4 regions of the Pseudomonas sp. ADAK7 genome follow, and region 3 is predicted to be linked to each of the others. Evidence: predicted binding sites of a transcription regulator. Region 3 holds the regulator's gene; each other region holds the start of a gene.

Region 1 (3,871 bases), 670 kb from region 3:
ACGGTCGACCTTGTTGATCACCACGATTGGACGCAGGCCGGCTTCGAAAGCCTTCTTGGTCACGAAACGGGTTTGCGGCATAGGGCCGTCTTGAGCGTCAACCAGCAGCAGAACGGAGTCAACCATCGACATTACGCGTTCAACTTCGCCGCCGAAGTCGGCGTGGCCCGGGGTGTCCACGATGTTGATGTGGTAGCCGTTCCAGTTGATGGCGGTGTTTTTCGCCAGAATGGTAATACCGCGCTCTTTCTCCTGGTCGTTGGAGTCCATCACGCGCTCGTCGTTGAGCTCGTTGCGCTCCAGGGTGCCGGATTGACGCAAGAGTTTGTCTACCAGGGTGGTTTTACCATGGTCAACGTGAGCAATGATGGCGATGTTGCGTAGATTTTCGATCACTTGTGTATCTCGATCAGAGGATTCGGTGTGCTGACAAGTCTTGGCAGCGATTAACAGTAGAGTCCGGCAAAGCCGTTACAGCTTGACGGCGGCGTCGGGGGGCCGGTGACGCAGGCCACAGGCAAACAGCCCCGGGCACTTAGCTCGGTCGATAAACGCGCACATTGGCATGCCCCTCACTGAGCAAATGGTGGGCATGCAGGCGACTCATCACGCCTTTGTCGCAATACAGCAGGTACTGGCGAGTAGGGTCCAGTTCCTTGAAACGAGCGTTCAATGCATAAAACGGCATCGTCTGTACCTCAATGCCAGCCAGTTCCAGCGGCTCGTCTTCAGCGGCATCCGGGTGACGGATGTCGATGATGATCTGGCCCGCCAGAGCGTCGCTGACTTCTTCGATCTGCAAGTCCTGGCCCAATTCGTCGATCACGCGATCGATCGGCACCAGTTTGGCGTTTTCGAGCGCACGCTCGAGGACCGCCATGTCGAACTGTTGTTCTTCGTACTCCACGCGGTTGCGCTTGGCGTGGGTCTTGGGGTTCACCGAGATGACCCCGCAGTATTCCGGCATGTGCTTGGCGAAGTCGGCCGTGCCGATTTCGTTGGCCAGGTCGATGATGTCCTGCTTGTGACTGGCGATCAGCGGGCGCAAGACCAGCTTCTCGGTCACGCAGTCGATCAGGGACAGGTTCGGCAACGTCTGGCTCGAAACCTGGGAGATCGCCTCACCGGTGACCAGCGCATCGATATCGAGCCGATCGGCAATCTTCGATGCAGCGCGCAACATCATACGCTTCAAAACTACGCCCATATGACTGTTATCGACTTTCCCGAGAATTTCTCCCAGTACTTCTTCGAAAGGCACACTGACAAATAACACGCGTTGGGAGCTGCCGTACTTCTTCCAGATGAAGTGCGCGACTTCCATGACGCCCAGTTCATGGGCCCTGCCGCCCAAGTTAAAGAAGCAGAAATGGCTCATCAGGCCACGGCGCATGATCTGGTAGGCGGCGACTGTCGAGTCAAAGCCGCCGGACATCAGTACAAGCGTCTGTTCCAGCGCTCCCAGCGGATAACCGCCGATGCTGTTGTGCTGGCTGTGGATCACATACAACCGTTGGTCGCGAATTTCGATGCGAACTTCGATTTCCGGCTCTTTCAGGGAAATCCCGGCGGCGCCGCACTGACGACGCAGCTGGCTGCCGACGTATTTCTCCACGTCCATGGACGTGAAGGTGTGGTGCCCGCCGCGCTTGCAGCGCACCGAAAAGATCTTCCCGGCCAATGCATCGCCGTAATGCTCTTTGCACTTGGCGACGATGTCGTCGAAGTCACCCAGCGGGTATTCGTCGACCTGCAGGAAATGCGCGATGCCCGGCATGCAGCTCAGGCGCTCGGTCATCTCCTTCAGGGCCCGGGGCTCAGTGACGCGGGTTTCCAGCTCGAGGTTGTCCCACACACCGTTCACCACCACAGCCGGGTCCAGATCGCGGAGCACGGCACGGATGTTCTTGGCCAACTGGCGGATGAAACGCATCCGTACCGGGCGGCTCTTGATGGTGATCTCGGGAAAGACTTTTACGATTAGTTTCATGAAAACAGCGCGCGCTGGGCCAGCCGAAAAAGGGGGGCGCGGATTATAGCGGAAATTGCTCAAGGTTTAACCAGTTAATATGCAGAAGGTTTTGCGCGCACCAAAACGGGTCATTTGTGGAAATAGACGCTACATTACAGGGCGCTTATTTCAGCTTTGCGCTGCTTTGCACCTCTATAAGCTTGAAATTGGGGCAAAAAACCCATGGTGGGGCACTGGCATGCAATTTGCTCCCTTGTGAGGCAGGTTGCCTTGGCAGAGTATTCGCGCCGGCATCACCCACATTCTAAGGGCATCCACTACTAAGCCCGAAGCCACCCGGAGGACACTATGTCGAAGTCGGTTCAACTCATCAAAGATCATGACGTCAAGTGGATTGATCTGCGCTTCACGGACACCAAAGGCACTCAGCACCACGTGACCATGCCGGCTCGCGATGCGCTGGATGAAGCTTTCTTCGAAGAAGGCAAAATGTTCGACGGTTCCTCCATCGCTGGCTGGAAAGGCATCGAAGCTTCCGACATGATCCTGCTGCCAGACGACAGCACTGCCGTTCTCGACCCGTTCACCGAAGACCCAACGCTGATCATCGTTTGCGATGTGATCGAGCCTTCGACCATGCAAGGCTACGATCGCGACCCACGTGCGATCGCCAAGCGTGCCGAGGAATACCTGAAGTCGACCGGTATCGGCGACACCGTATTCGTAGGTCCAGAGCCTGAGTTCTTCATCTTCGACCAGGTTAAGTTCAAGTCGGACATCTCCGGCTCGATGTTCAAAATCTTCTCCGAACAAGGCTCGTGGATGTCTGACCAGGACATCGAAGGCGGCAACCACGGCCACCGTCCAGGTATCAAAGGCGGCTACTTCCCGGTTCCTCCGTTCGACCACGACCACGAAATCCGTACCTCCATGTGCAACGCCATGGAAGAAATGGGCCTGGTCATCGAAGTTCACCACCACGAAGTGGCAACTGCCGGCCAGAACGAAATCGGTGTGAAGTTCAACACCCTGGTGGCCAAGGCTGACGAAGTTCAGACTCTGAAATACTGCGTGCACAACGTAGCGGTGGCTTACGGCCGCACCGCGACCTTCATGCCTAAGCCGCTGTATGGCGATAACGGTTCGGGTATGCACGTTCACCTGTCCATCGCCAAAGATGGCAAGAACACCTTCGCTGGCGAAGGCTATGCCGGCCTGTCCGACACCGCCCTGTACTTCATCGGCGGCATCATCAAGCACGGTAAGGCCCTGAACGGCTTCACCAACCCGTCGACCAACTCCTACAAGCGTCTGGTCCCAGGTTTCGAAGCTCCGGTAATGCTGGCCTACTCGGCTCGCAACCGTTCCGCGTCGATCCGTATTCCTTACGTGTCCAGCCCTCGCGCTCGCCGTATCGAAGCGCGCTTCCCGGATCCGGCAGCCAACCCGTACCTGGGCTTCGCTGCACTGTTGATGGCTGGCCTGGACGGCATCCAGAACAAGATCCACCCAGGCGATGCGGCTGACAAAAACCTGTACGACCTGCCGCCTGAAGAGGCGAAAGAGATCCCACAAGTTTGCGGCAGCCTGAAAGAAGCCCTGGAAGAGCTGGACAAGGGCCGCGCGTTCCTGACCAAGGGCGGCGTGTTCTCCGATGACTTCATCGACGCTTACATCGCTCTGAAAAGCGAAGAAGAAATCAAGGTCCGCACCTTCGTACACCCACTGGAATATGAGCTGTACTACAGCTGCTGATCCGGTAGCGCCGGCTACACGCGGCGTGACAAAAAGAGGCCTCCTTCAGGAGGCCTTTTTTGTGGGCGCTCGTTTACCTGATCGTTCCCACGCTCCTCGTGGGAATGCCTCAAGGGAGGCTCCGCGTCCAGTGACGCGGAGCGT
Region 2 (3,871 bases), 1.4 Mb from region 3:
CGTAATCAGGCGCGGGAGCCGCATTCTGTAGGACCGTACTTAGGTTATTGAAGGGCGTTAGATTAAAAGCGGTCGGATGTAGGAAATGGCAGCGTTAGTTGTGGGCTAATGCTGCCAACAGACATACAGACACAGTTTGTGTGGTGCAGATTGTTGTTAAAGGGACTGCAACACCCGGGAAGCGCGCTTCCACCAAGGCGCATTCACCGCACGCCGTGGCCGCTCACCCTCCGGCAGCATATGCGGGACATCCTGCAACCGAATCCACGGCTGGTTATTCCAGTGCAGCAAGCTCAACGACATCTCTGGCCAGTTCAGCAGGCTCAAAATCGGACGTTCGGCTGAGGTCGGTTGCTGGGCGTCTCTGAGGGCTGGGACTACGTCGTGGGTCAGCCATTCGCGCAGGCCTCGGTATTCGGGGCAGTAGTGGTAGATCAGGAGTGCGTAAACACCGGATTCGCTGATGAGCAGGGTGTTTTCGATGGTGCCGTGGATGAGCATTTGCAGGGTTTGGTGTTGGTCGGGGTCGAGTTTGCGCACGGCGCGTTCGTCGAGGTAGAGGCGCAGGAGGCGGCCGAGGTCGCGGGCGCTGAACCAGGGTTGGTTTTGGAGGAGGAGGGCGTGGAGGTGGAGTTTGTGGCGGGTGAAGACGTGGGGGACTAGATAGTTGTCGTCCATAAACAGTTCTCAAATTCGCTTGATAGATCACTGCCACTTATCGTCGCCAAACAATAAGGGTGGCAGCTGCGTGCGGGTTGGCGAACCGGCCAAGCGAATACCGGCAGACCCGAAGGTCTCCCACACGCAGCCGCCATATTTCGAATTGGGAGAGATACCCATAATCGGATGTGGTTGCGTGCATAGCTTGGTTCCAGGTCGCCAAACCCAGTGCTGAATAAGTCAGCTGAGAATGAGCTTAGGACCCGGCGCTTTGCGACGCTATCGGACGGCGGTAGTGATCTTTGTAGGACGTTGCCGAGATTGTTGCGAGGCTGGAGATCAAAAGATCGCAGCCTTCGGCAGCTCCTACAGGACATATACAAAGCGGAACGCGGAGCGTCCCTGGCGGCATTCCCACGCGGAGCGTGGGAACGATCAGTTACTCCGCGTCGGCAGGCGGGTTGAGCTTCGCTTCCAGCTCAGCGACCTTCGCTTCAAGGCTTTCCAGCCGTGCCCGAGTGCGTGCGAGCACCACCATCTGGCTATCAAACTCTTCCCGGCTCACCAGATCCAGTTTGCTGAAGCCGCTCTGCAGCAACGCCTTGAACTGGCTTTCGATTTCGCTTTTCGGCAGCGGGGTTTCGCCGCTAAAGAGGCGGGAGGCGGTGCCGCTCAGGGCGTCGAGGAAGTCTTTGGGCGCGAGCATGGGAAAGGTCCTGGAAACAATGGCGGGCAGTGTACCACGCAGTGTCTATAGTCAAATCCGCAGGCAGGGATGCACGCTTTTCGCGCAGGCGGACGGACGGCAGCGCACTGTTGTTGTGCGTAATGTCATCGGTGTTGGTGGGAAGTGGCTTGCAGCAGCGGCCAAGAGATTGAATTCAGTGGGTTTTGGCGAGATGGCAAGCTTTCTGCTTAGTCACCCTTGACCCATGCACTGATGCAGTCGCTGTGACGAATGCAGTGCGCCACACGAAACGGGGAAGTTTCGTACGGAGTGGTTAGCTGGCGTCGGACGGGCAGGTTGGGCCGACGATGCGTTACAAAGCCAGGCACTGCGCTTAGACTTGAGACGGGTTTGTTTTCCTGGGGCAAGTCCACCAATTCGGGAGAGAGTTTTCATGAAGCTAGTCACTGCCATCATCAAGCCGTTCAAACTGGACGATGTACGCGAGTCGTTGTCCGAGATCGGCGTGCAGGGCATTACCGTTACTGAAGTCAAAGGCTTCGGTCGGCAGAAGGGTCACACCGAGCTGTATCGCGGCGCGGAGTACGTGGTCGATTTTCTGCCCAAGGTGAAGATTGATGTCGCCATTGACGACAAGGATCTTGACCGGGTTATCGAGGCGATAACCAAGGCAGCCAACACCGGCAAGATCGGTGACGGCAAGATCTTCGTGGTCAATCTGGAACAGGCGATTCGCATCCGTACCGGCGAAACCGATACCGACGCAATCTAAGCCGCCACACACCCAACGCCCCAGGAGAAAACAATATGACTCTGCGTAAATTCGCAGGGCTAGGAGCCCTGTTGTCCCTCGTAATGCCCAGCCTGGCTATGGCGGCAGACGAAGTGGCGGCCCCAGTCCTCAATTCCGGCGACACCGCCTGGATGTTGACCTCGACAGCCCTCGTGCTGTTCATGACCATTCCGGGCCTTGCGCTGTTCTACGGCGGCATGGTTCGTTCCAAAAACATTCTTTCCGTGATGATGCAGTGCTTCGCCATTACCGGTCTGATCAGCATCCTGTGGGTCATTTATGGCTACAGCGTTGCGTTCGACACCACCGGCATGGAGCAGGGCGTCGTCAATTTCAACTCGTTCTTCGGCGGCATGGGCAAGGCGTTCCTCGCCGGTGTCACGCCAGCCAGCATCACCGGTCCGGCCGCGCTGTTCCCTGAAGCGGTGTTCGTGACCTTCCAGATGACCTTCGCCATCATCACCCCGGCGCTGATCGTCGGTGCCTTCGCCGAGCGGATGAAATTCTCCGCGATGCTGATCTTCATGGGCATCTGGTTCACCCTGGTTTACGCACCGATTGCGCACATGGTCTGGTCCGGTAACGGCGGCCTGTTGTGGGACTGGGGCGTGCTCGACTTCGCGGGCGGCACCGTGGTGCACATCAACGCCGGTGTGGCCGGTCTGATCTGCTGCCTGGTACTGGGCAAGCGCAAAGGCTTCCCGACCACCCCGATGGCTCCGCATAACCTCGGTTACACCCTGATGGGCGCGGCCATGTTGTGGGTCGGCTGGTTCGGCTTCAACGCCGGCTCTGCTGCTGCGGCCAACGGCACTGCCGGTATGGCGATGCTGGTCACCCAGATCGCAACCGCCGCCGCTGCACTGGGCTGGATGTTCGCCGAGTGGATCACCCACGGTAAACCAAGTGCACTGGGCATCGCTTCGGGTGTGGTCGCCGGTCTGGTGGCAATCACCCCGGCCGCTGGCACCGTGGGCCCGATGGGCGCGCTGGTTATCGGCCTGGCCGCTGGCGTGGTGTGCTTCTTCTGCGCCACCACCCTGAAACGCAAACTCGGCTATGACGACTCCCTGGACGCCTTCGGTGTGCACGGTATCGGCGGTATTCTCGGCGCGATCCTGACCGGTGTGTTCGCTGCACCGTCCCTGGGTGGCTTCGGCACCGTTACCGACATCGCCGCACAAGTCTGGATTCAAACCAAAGGCGTGGGCTTCACGGTGATCTACACCGCGATCGTCACCTTCATCATTCTCAAGGTCCTGGACGCCGTCATGGGTCTGCGTGTGACCGAGGAAGAAGAAGCGGTCGGCCTCGATCTGGCACAACACAACGAACGCGGCTACAACTTGTAAGACGCGCAGAAAAAAACTTGCCCGGCTTGCCGGGCATTTTTTTGTCCGGGATTTGTCATTAAAGAGGTAGCTGAAAGGTTTTTTCCTACGGCTTAAGTCGTGTTTACGACGAGGGTTTTTCTGGGGCGAAAAACTTACAGCAATGCAGGAATATTAGGGCCTTTGTTTTTTCCCAGAGCGCGCTAGAATGCGCCCCGAACGTGCGGAGAACTGTATGTGGCAACAGACTCTGATTACCCTGCGGGCAAGGCCTCGGGGCTTTCATCTGGTAACGGACGAGTTACTCGCCGGCTTGCCTGAACTCAAGGCGTGTCGGGTCGGTCTGTTGCATTTGTGGCTGCAGCATACCTCGGCGTCGTTGACCATCAACGAGAACGC
Region 3 (3,871 bases):
TACTGATCGATAAGGCCAAAGTCGTCGACAAGGACAACAACACCACCCAGGGCGAGAAAATCGTCTACGACACGGTCAAGAAACTGGCGAGCGCCGGCCGTGCCACGGGTAGCAAGGTCACCGAGGCGCGTCCGCGCATCGACATGGTGATCCAGCCGAAGCCGAAATCCGACCAGAAAAAGGCCAATTAATGGCAACCCTGAAAGCTCAGCATCTGGCCAAGAGCTACAAGAGCCGCCAGGTCGTGCGTGACGTCAGCCTGTCCATCGACAGCGGTCAGATCGTCGGCCTGCTGGGCCCGAACGGCGCCGGCAAGACCACATGCTTCTACATGATCGTCGGCCTGGTGCAGGCCGATCAGGGACGCGTGCTGATCGACGACCTGGACGTCAGCCACCAGCCCATGCACGGTCGTGCGAAGGCCGGTATTGGCTATCTTCCGCAAGAAGCGTCGATCTTCCGCAAACTGTCGGTTGCCGACAACATCATGGCTATCCTCGAGACCCGCAAGGAACTCGACAAGGCCGGTCGTCGCAAGGAACTGGAAAGCCTGCTGCAGGAATTCCACATCAGCCATATCCGCGACAACCTGGGCATGAGCCTGTCCGGTGGCGAACGCCGCCGGGTGGAAATCGCTCGCGCACTGGCCACCAACCCGAAATTCATCCTGCTCGACGAACCTTTCGCCGGCGTGGACCCGATTTCGGTGGGCGACATCAAGCAGATTATCCACCACCTCAAGGCCAAGGGCATTGGCGTGTTGATCACCGACCACAACGTCCGTGAAACCCTGGATATCTGCGAAACAGCCTACATCGTTAACGATGGCCAACTGATCGCCGAAGGTGACTCCGCCACCATCCTGGCCAACGAACTGGTCAAGGAAGTGTATCTGGGTCACGAGTTCCGCCTTTAAGCATTGAGGTGTCTGGCTGATTGCCCGAGCGCCGGTTTCGATAAAGCTTTTTTATTGTTACAGCGCTCTAGGCAAACGCTGCGGTTTCGGGCATATAATTTGCTTAAGTTTGGCGCTCCGGCGCCCTGTAGTGGATGGCGCATGCGCGCCGGCGAATAAGGTGTTAAGCCCCTGCCATGAAACCATCGCTAGTCTTGAGAATGGGCCAGCAGCTGACGATGACACCTCAGCTGCAACAGGCCATCCGCCTGCTCCAATTGTCGACCCTGGACCTGCAACAGGAAATCCAGGAGGCCCTGGAGTCCAATCCGATGCTCGAACGCCAGGAAGAAGGCGACGACTTCGATAACGCCGATCCCTTGGCCGACAAAGCCGAACAGCAACCCAACGCCGATGTTTCAGAACCCTCCTACCAGGAAACCGCCCCGACGGTGGACAACCTTGAGGAAGGCGACTGGAACGAGCGAATCCCCAACGAACTGCCCGTCGACACCGCCTGGGAAGACGTCTACCAGACCAGCGCCAGCAGCCTGCCGAGCAACGATGACGACGAGTGGGATTTCACCACTCGCACATCGGTCGGCGAAAGCCTGCAAAGCCACCTGCTCTGGCAACTGAACCTGGCGCCGATGTCCGACACCGATCGTCTGATCGCCGTGACGCTGATCGATTGCATCAACAATCAGGGCTACCTGGACGAAACCCTCGAGGAAATCCTCGAAGCCTTCGATCCGGAACTGGACATCGAACTGGACGAAATCGAAGCCGTCCTGCACCGCATCCAGCAATTCGAACCGGCCGGAATTGGCGCGCGCAACCTGGGCGAATGCCTGTTGCTGCAATTGCGCCAACTGTCCGCCAAGACCCCTTGGCTGGCCGAGGCCAAGCGCCTGGTCAGCGATTACATCGACCTGCTCGGCAGCCGCGACTACAGCCAGCTGATGCGTCGCATGAAACTCAAGGAAGATGAACTGCGCCAGGTCATCGAACTGGTCCAGAGCCTGAACCCGCGTCCCGGCTCGCAAATCGAGTCCAGCGAAGCCGAGTATGTCGTGCCCGACGTGATCGTGCGCAAGGACAACGAGCGCTGGCTGGTGGAGTTGAACCAGGAGTCGGTGCCACGCCTGCGGGTCAATGCCCAGTACGCCGGTTTCGTGCGCCGCGCCGACACCAGCGCCGATAACACCTTCATGCGCAATCAGTTGCAGGAAGCTCGCTGGTTCATCAAAAGCCTGCAAAGCCGTAACGAAACCCTGATGAAAGTCGCTACCCAGATCGTCGAGCACCAGCGCGGCTTCCTGGAGTACGGCGACGAAGCCATGAAACCGCTGGTCCTGCATGACATCGCCGAAGCGGTTGGCATGCACGAGTCGACGATTTCAAGGGTGACTACCCAAAAGTTCATGCATACCCCACGGGGCATATATGAGCTGAAATACTTTTTCTCCAGCCATGTCAGCACCTCCGAAGGCGGCGAATGCTCGTCCACAGCGATCCGCGCGATCATCAAAAAACTGGTTGCCGCGGAAAATCAGAAAAAGCCGTTGAGTGACAGCAAGATCGCTGGTTTACTGGAGGCACAAGGCATTCAGGTGGCTCGCCGCACCGTCGCCAAGTACCGCGAATCCCTGGGGATCGCGCCTTCGAGCGAACGCAAGCGGTTGATGTAAGCCACGGCACAGCGTTCCAGTGGCAGGCATTTCTGCCTGCCGCTTTATGCACTGGCAACGAAGGAGAAGCTGTATGCAAGTCAACATCAGTGGACACCAACTGGAAGTGACCGAACCCCTGCGCGCCTACATCGGCGAAAAACTCGAACGATTAGAGCGGCATTTCGACAAGATCACCAACGTACAGGTGACGATGACGGTCGAGAAGCTGAAGCAGAAAATCGAAGCCACCCTGCATATTCCCGGCAATGAAGTGGTCGCCAACGCGGAACATACCGATATGTATGCGGCGATCGACGCATTGACCGACAAGCTGGATAAACAACTCAAAAAGCATAAGGAAAAGACCCAGAGCCTCCTCCAGGGCGCAACCGGTCGTTAACACTCCCCACTCATGATCCGACTTGAAAACATCCTGACCCCCGGCCGTTCCCTCGTGAACGTGCCGGGCGGCAGTAAAAAGAAAGCCCTCGAGCAAATTGCCAACCTAATCCACCGCGAAGTGCCGGATCTGGCCATGCAGGATGTCTTCGAGAGTCTGGTTGCCCGTGAAAAACTCGGTTCCACCGGTTTTGGCAACGGCATCGCTATCCCTCACTGTCGCTTGAAGGGCTGTATTTCGCCTATCAGCGCCCTGATGCACCTTGACGCACCTATCGATTTCGACGCCATCGACGGCGCCCCGGTGGACCTGCTGTTTGTACTGCTGGTCCCGGAAGCCGCCACCGATGCGCACCTGGAGTTGCTGCGCCAGATCGCCAGCATGCTTGACCGCAAGGAAGTACGCGAGAAACTGCGCAGTGCCCCGAGCAACGAAGCCTTGTATCAGGTTGTCCTGAGCGAGCAAAACGGTCATTAATCATGCGCTTGATCATCGTCAGTGGCCGCTCCGGCTCAGGTAAAAGTACCGCGCTCAATGTCCTTGAGGACAATGGCTACTACTGCATCGATAACCTGCCCGCCGGCCTGTTGCCGGAGCTGGCCGAGCGCGCCCTGATTCATACCGAGCTGGCACAGCCGCTGGTCGCGGTGTCTATCGACGCCCGCAACCTGCCCAGCCACCTGTCGCGCTTTCCCGAACTGCTTGAAGAAGTGCGTAGCCGGCATATCCAGTGCGACGTGCTCTATCTGGATGCCGATGAGGAAACCCTGCTCAAGCGTTTCTCGGAAACCCGTCGCCGCCACCCGCTGAGCAACGCCAACCGTTCACTGGCCGAGGCGATCGACGACGAAACCCAGCTGCTGGGGCCGATTGCGGACCTCGCCGACCTCAAGATCAATACCA
Region 4 (3,871 bases), 970 kb from region 3:
TGTCCCGCGAAACCCTGCAACAGCGCTTCGCCGGCAGCGGCATCATCACCCGCTACTACAACCCGGAAGTTCACATCGGCGCATTCGCCATGCCGCAATACGTGCTGAACGCGATCAACAAGCCAAGTAACGACTGAAACCTACGCACACCCCTGAACAACGCATAACCCCTGTAGGAGCGAAGCTTGCTCGCGAAAGCTTCGCTCCTACAGGTTCTGTGTTTTTTCATGATCCAGCGCTGCAATTCGTTTGAACGATCAGTCAGGCCAAAAGTCCAGATAGTTGTAAGCCCATTTGCGGGCTTGATCGAGGAGGCACTGATGCAAAAGTGGAAAATCACTTTCGTGGATGATCACGGCGAAACGCTCGATGAAGTCTTTGAGTGCGACGAGTGCCCGGACAACGAGCACGCCGCCAAACTCATCAAGGCCCGGCTCCTTCCTGTTGCCGCCGAACTGGATCTGAACGATCTGGAAGGGCGAACCAGCGACGCCAGCGTCAAAAGTCTCAAGACGCAGAACAGCATTCAAATCCTCGGCATCACTCCTGTCTGAACCTCACCTGTCTCATTCTCAACCAGGCCTTGGCAGCGGCTCCGACTTGGGGCTACTCTGCAAGCGAGATCAGCGAACGGATCGCTAAGGTCTGGTCTTGTCAGCTACATGCTTAAATCCCGGCGGCAACCTGGTTGCCGTATCGCCTTCACCATTCGGTTGCGGGCGTCGGGTGTACGGAAAGTCTATCCATAGGGTTTTAGGAGGACGTTTCATGAGCACAGCCTATCAAGAAGACATCAGCACCAGCGTACTGCGCCGCATGAAGGAAGGCGGTTTCGACTTTTCACGATTCCATCCCATCGAGTTCTACGCGATTTTCCCGGACGAGGAGCGGGCACGCAGGGCGGCAGGTCATTTTTGTGGTGAATCCTTGAATGCCCAGATCAGCGTGCGCGACGACGGCGCATGGCATCTGGAACTGAGCAAAGTGATGTACGCCACCTACGACGGCATTGGCGACTTTGAGCAGGACTTCGAGGCCGTGGTCGAACCTCTGGGCGGGATCATCGAAGGATGGGGCGTCAAACAGGAGGTACGAGGGCTACTCGCATAACATTATGAACAGCGACAACATTCAGCAACGGCTGACCTTCGGGTTGGCCGTTTTCGTTTGTCGGATTGGAAGATCAAAAGAACGCAGCCTCGTTTCACTCGACAGCTGCTACAGAGTGAAACGAGGCTGCGATCTCTTGATCTTGCTTTTGATTCACAACATTTCAAAACCCAAAAAAAAGCCGCCTGAACAGGCGGCCAAAGGGAAGTTCGAGAGGTTTTGAAACGATTGCGCCGATTATCCGCACCAACCCCCGGGCAGTGAAATCAACTCTGGCTATGCTGGTGATAGGCGACAACATTGCTTCGCAATGAAGCGGGGGCGATCAGGTTGGGGCGTTTGCCGCACAGGATTGGTGCGGTGGTTTTGGGGCGATTATCCAACTGATTGAAATCAAAGCGTTTATGCCGATGGCACGGGCCTTGCGATGCCTAGATGTCCGGGTGACAAGGAGTACGGCATGATCCGCACCTATTTTGATGAAATGTACGATGCCGGCGGCCTGGTCCGCCCGCATTATCGGGAGTTCGCCCGTTGGCTGGCCGAAACGCCTGACGAGCTTTTGGCACAACGGCGACGCGAGGCCGATCTGTTGTTTCATCGTGCCGGCATAACCTTCACGCTCTACGGTGATGAGCAGGGGACAGAGCGCCTGATTCCCTTCGACACCATTCCCCGCAGCATCCCCGCCAGCGAATGGCGGATCGTCGAACGTGGCTGCATCCAGCGAGTCAAGGCGTTGAACATGTTCCTCGCCGACCTCTATCACGAGCAGCGCATTATCAAGGCCGGCATCATCCCGGCCGAGCAGGTGCTGGCCAACGAGCAATACCAGTTGGCGATGCAAGGGCTGGATCTGCACCGGGACATCTATTCCCACATCTCCGGCGTCGATCTGGTGCGCGACGGCGACGGCACGTATTACGTGCTCGAAGACAACCTGCGGACACCGAGCGGCGTGAGCTACATGCTCGAAGACCGCAAGATGATGATGCGCCTGTTCCCCGAGTTGTTCGCCGCGCAACGCATTGCCCCCATCGACCATTATCCGAACCTGCTGCTCGACACCCTGAAAAGCTCCAGCCCGATCGATAACCCGAGCGTGGTGGTGCTGACCCCTGGCCGCTTCAACAGCGCGTTTTTCGAGCACGCCTTTCTGGCGCGGGAAATGGGTGTGGAACTGGTGGAAGGCGCGGACTTGTTCGTGCGGGACGACAAGGTGTTCATGCGCACCACGGACGGGCCGAAAGCTGTCGACGTGATCTATCGGCGCCTCGACGATGCGTTCCTCGATCCGCTGGCGTTCAACCCGGATTCGATGCTCGGCGTGCCAGGACTGCTGTCGTCCTATCGCTCGGGCAACGTGGTGTTGGCGAATGCCATCGGCACCGGGGTGGCGGATGACAAGTCGGTGTATCCGTTCGTGACCGACATGATTCGTTTCTACCTGGATGAAGAGCCGATCCTGAAAAACGTACCGACCTTCCAGTGTCGCAATCCCTCGGAACTGTCCCACGTCCTGGCCAATCTGCCTGACCTGGTGGTCAAGGAAACCCAGGGCTCCGGCGGTTACGGAATGCTGGTGGGGCCTGCGGCGACGGCGGCGGAAATCGAGTCGTTCCGCGCGCGGATCAAGGCCAAGCCCCACGCGTATATCGCGCAACCGACCTTGTCGCTGTCGACCTGTCCGACCTTTGTCGAAAACGGCATCGCGCCACGCCACATCGACCTGCGTCCGTTTGTATTGTCTGGCCGCGAAACCCGGGTTGTGCCCGGCGGTTTGACCCGTGTTGCTTTGCGTGAAGGCTCCCTGGTGGTGAATTCCTCCCAGGGCGGCGGCACCAAGGACACCTGGGTGGTCGAGGATTGAAGGAAGCCTGCCATGTTAAGTAGAACTGCCTCGGATTTGTATTGGATGTCGCGTTACCTGGAGCGGGCGGAAAACCTCGCACGGATGCTCGACATCAGTTATTCGCTATCGCTGATGCCGCAGGACGGTCGCGGCGATGGCCTGCACGAACTGGCGATGCCGCTGCTGATCACCGGCACCCTCGACGATTACCTGGAGCGCCACGGTGAGCTGCATGCCGAGCGGCTGCTGCATTTCTTCGCCCTGGACGCGGCCAACCCGGCGAGCATCTACAGTTGCCTCGGTTCGGCGCGGGCCAGTGCCCACGCAGTGCGTGGGCGAATCACCGCCGACATGTGGGAAAACATCAACGCCACCTGGCTGGAAATTCGCGGGATCGCCGAGCAGGGCTTGAGTCGCTATGGCATGAGCCGTTTTTGCGAGTGGATCAAGGAACGTTCCCACCTGTTTCGCGGCGCGTCCTACGGCACGATCATGCGTAACGATGCGTTCCGCTTCATTCGTCTGGGGACGTTTATCGAACGGGCTGACAACACGTTGCGCCTGCTCGATGCCCGTTACGAAATGGCCGGCGATCAGGCCGAAGCGGTCAGCGACGGCACGGCGCACGCCTATTACCAGTGGAGTGCGTTGTTAAGAGCACTGTCGTCGTTCGAGGCTTACACCGAGATCTACCGCGATGCACCGGGCGCCCGGCATGTCGCCGAATTGCTGCTGTTGCGCGCCGACGTGCCGCGTTCCCTGCGTGCCTGTACCGAAGAAATCGACCAGATCCTCGCCCAGTTGCCGGGGGCCAATGGCCGTCCCGCACAACGCCTGGCGGCGGAAATGGACGCGCGCCTGCGCTACACCGGCATCTCCGAAATTCTCGACGAAGGCCTGCACGCCTGG

What was found. The regulator sigma-54, encoded in region 3, starts transcription at its own class of promoters, with help from an activator protein. The targets are predictions, from matches to a motif close to ANTGGCATNNANNTTGCTNT.
Region 1: glnA (glutamate--ammonia ligase) is a predicted target of sigma-54. The motif match lies at 2,205-2,224, and genes of this name have one in related genera.
Region 2: glnK (P-II family nitrogen regulator) is a predicted target of sigma-54. The motif match lies at 1,559-1,578, and genes of this name have one in related genera.
Region 4: HKK53_RS11210 (circularly permuted type 2 ATP-grasp protein) is a predicted target of sigma-54. The motif match lies at 1,520-1,539, and genes of this name have one in related genera.

What each region holds. Positions count from the first base shown of each region.
Region 1 covers NZ_CP052861.1:4,053,830-4,057,700, forward strand. The annotation lists gene typA (translational GTPase TypA) at 1-396, opposite strand, end outside; gene thiI (tRNA uracil 4-sulfurtransferase ThiI) at 536-1,990, opposite strand; gene glnA (glutamate--ammonia ligase) at 2,321-3,727, shown strand.
Region 2 covers NZ_CP052861.1:4,743,269-4,747,139, forward strand. The annotation lists gene HKK53_RS21715 (BRO-N domain-containing protein) at 157-678, opposite strand; gene HKK53_RS21720 (accessory factor UbiK family protein) at 1,100-1,366, opposite strand; gene glnK (P-II family nitrogen regulator) at 1,782-2,120, shown strand; gene HKK53_RS21730 (ammonium transporter) at 2,156-3,493, shown strand; gene HKK53_RS21735 (secondary thiamine-phosphate synthase enzyme YjbQ) at 3,708-3,871, shown strand, end outside.
Region 3 covers NZ_CP052861.1:3,383,025-3,386,895, forward strand. The annotation lists gene lptA (lipopolysaccharide transport periplasmic protein LptA) at 1-191, shown strand, start outside; gene lptB (LPS export ABC transporter ATP-binding protein) at 191-916, shown strand; gene HKK53_RS15825 (RNA polymerase factor sigma-54) at 1,093-2,586, shown strand; gene hpf (ribosome hibernation-promoting factor, HPF/YfiA family) at 2,660-2,968, shown strand; gene ptsN (PTS IIA-like nitrogen regulatory protein PtsN) at 2,981-3,445, shown strand; gene rapZ (RNase adapter RapZ) at 3,448-3,871, shown strand, end outside.
Region 4 covers NZ_CP052861.1:2,410,049-2,413,919, reverse strand. The annotation lists gene speE (polyamine aminopropyltransferase) at 1-137, shown strand, start outside; gene HKK53_RS11220 (hypothetical protein) at 321-554, shown strand; gene HKK53_RS11215 (ribonuclease E inhibitor RraB) at 769-1,110, shown strand; gene HKK53_RS11210 (circularly permuted type 2 ATP-grasp protein) at 1,571-2,980, shown strand; gene HKK53_RS11205 (alpha-E domain-containing protein) at 2,993-3,871, shown strand, end outside.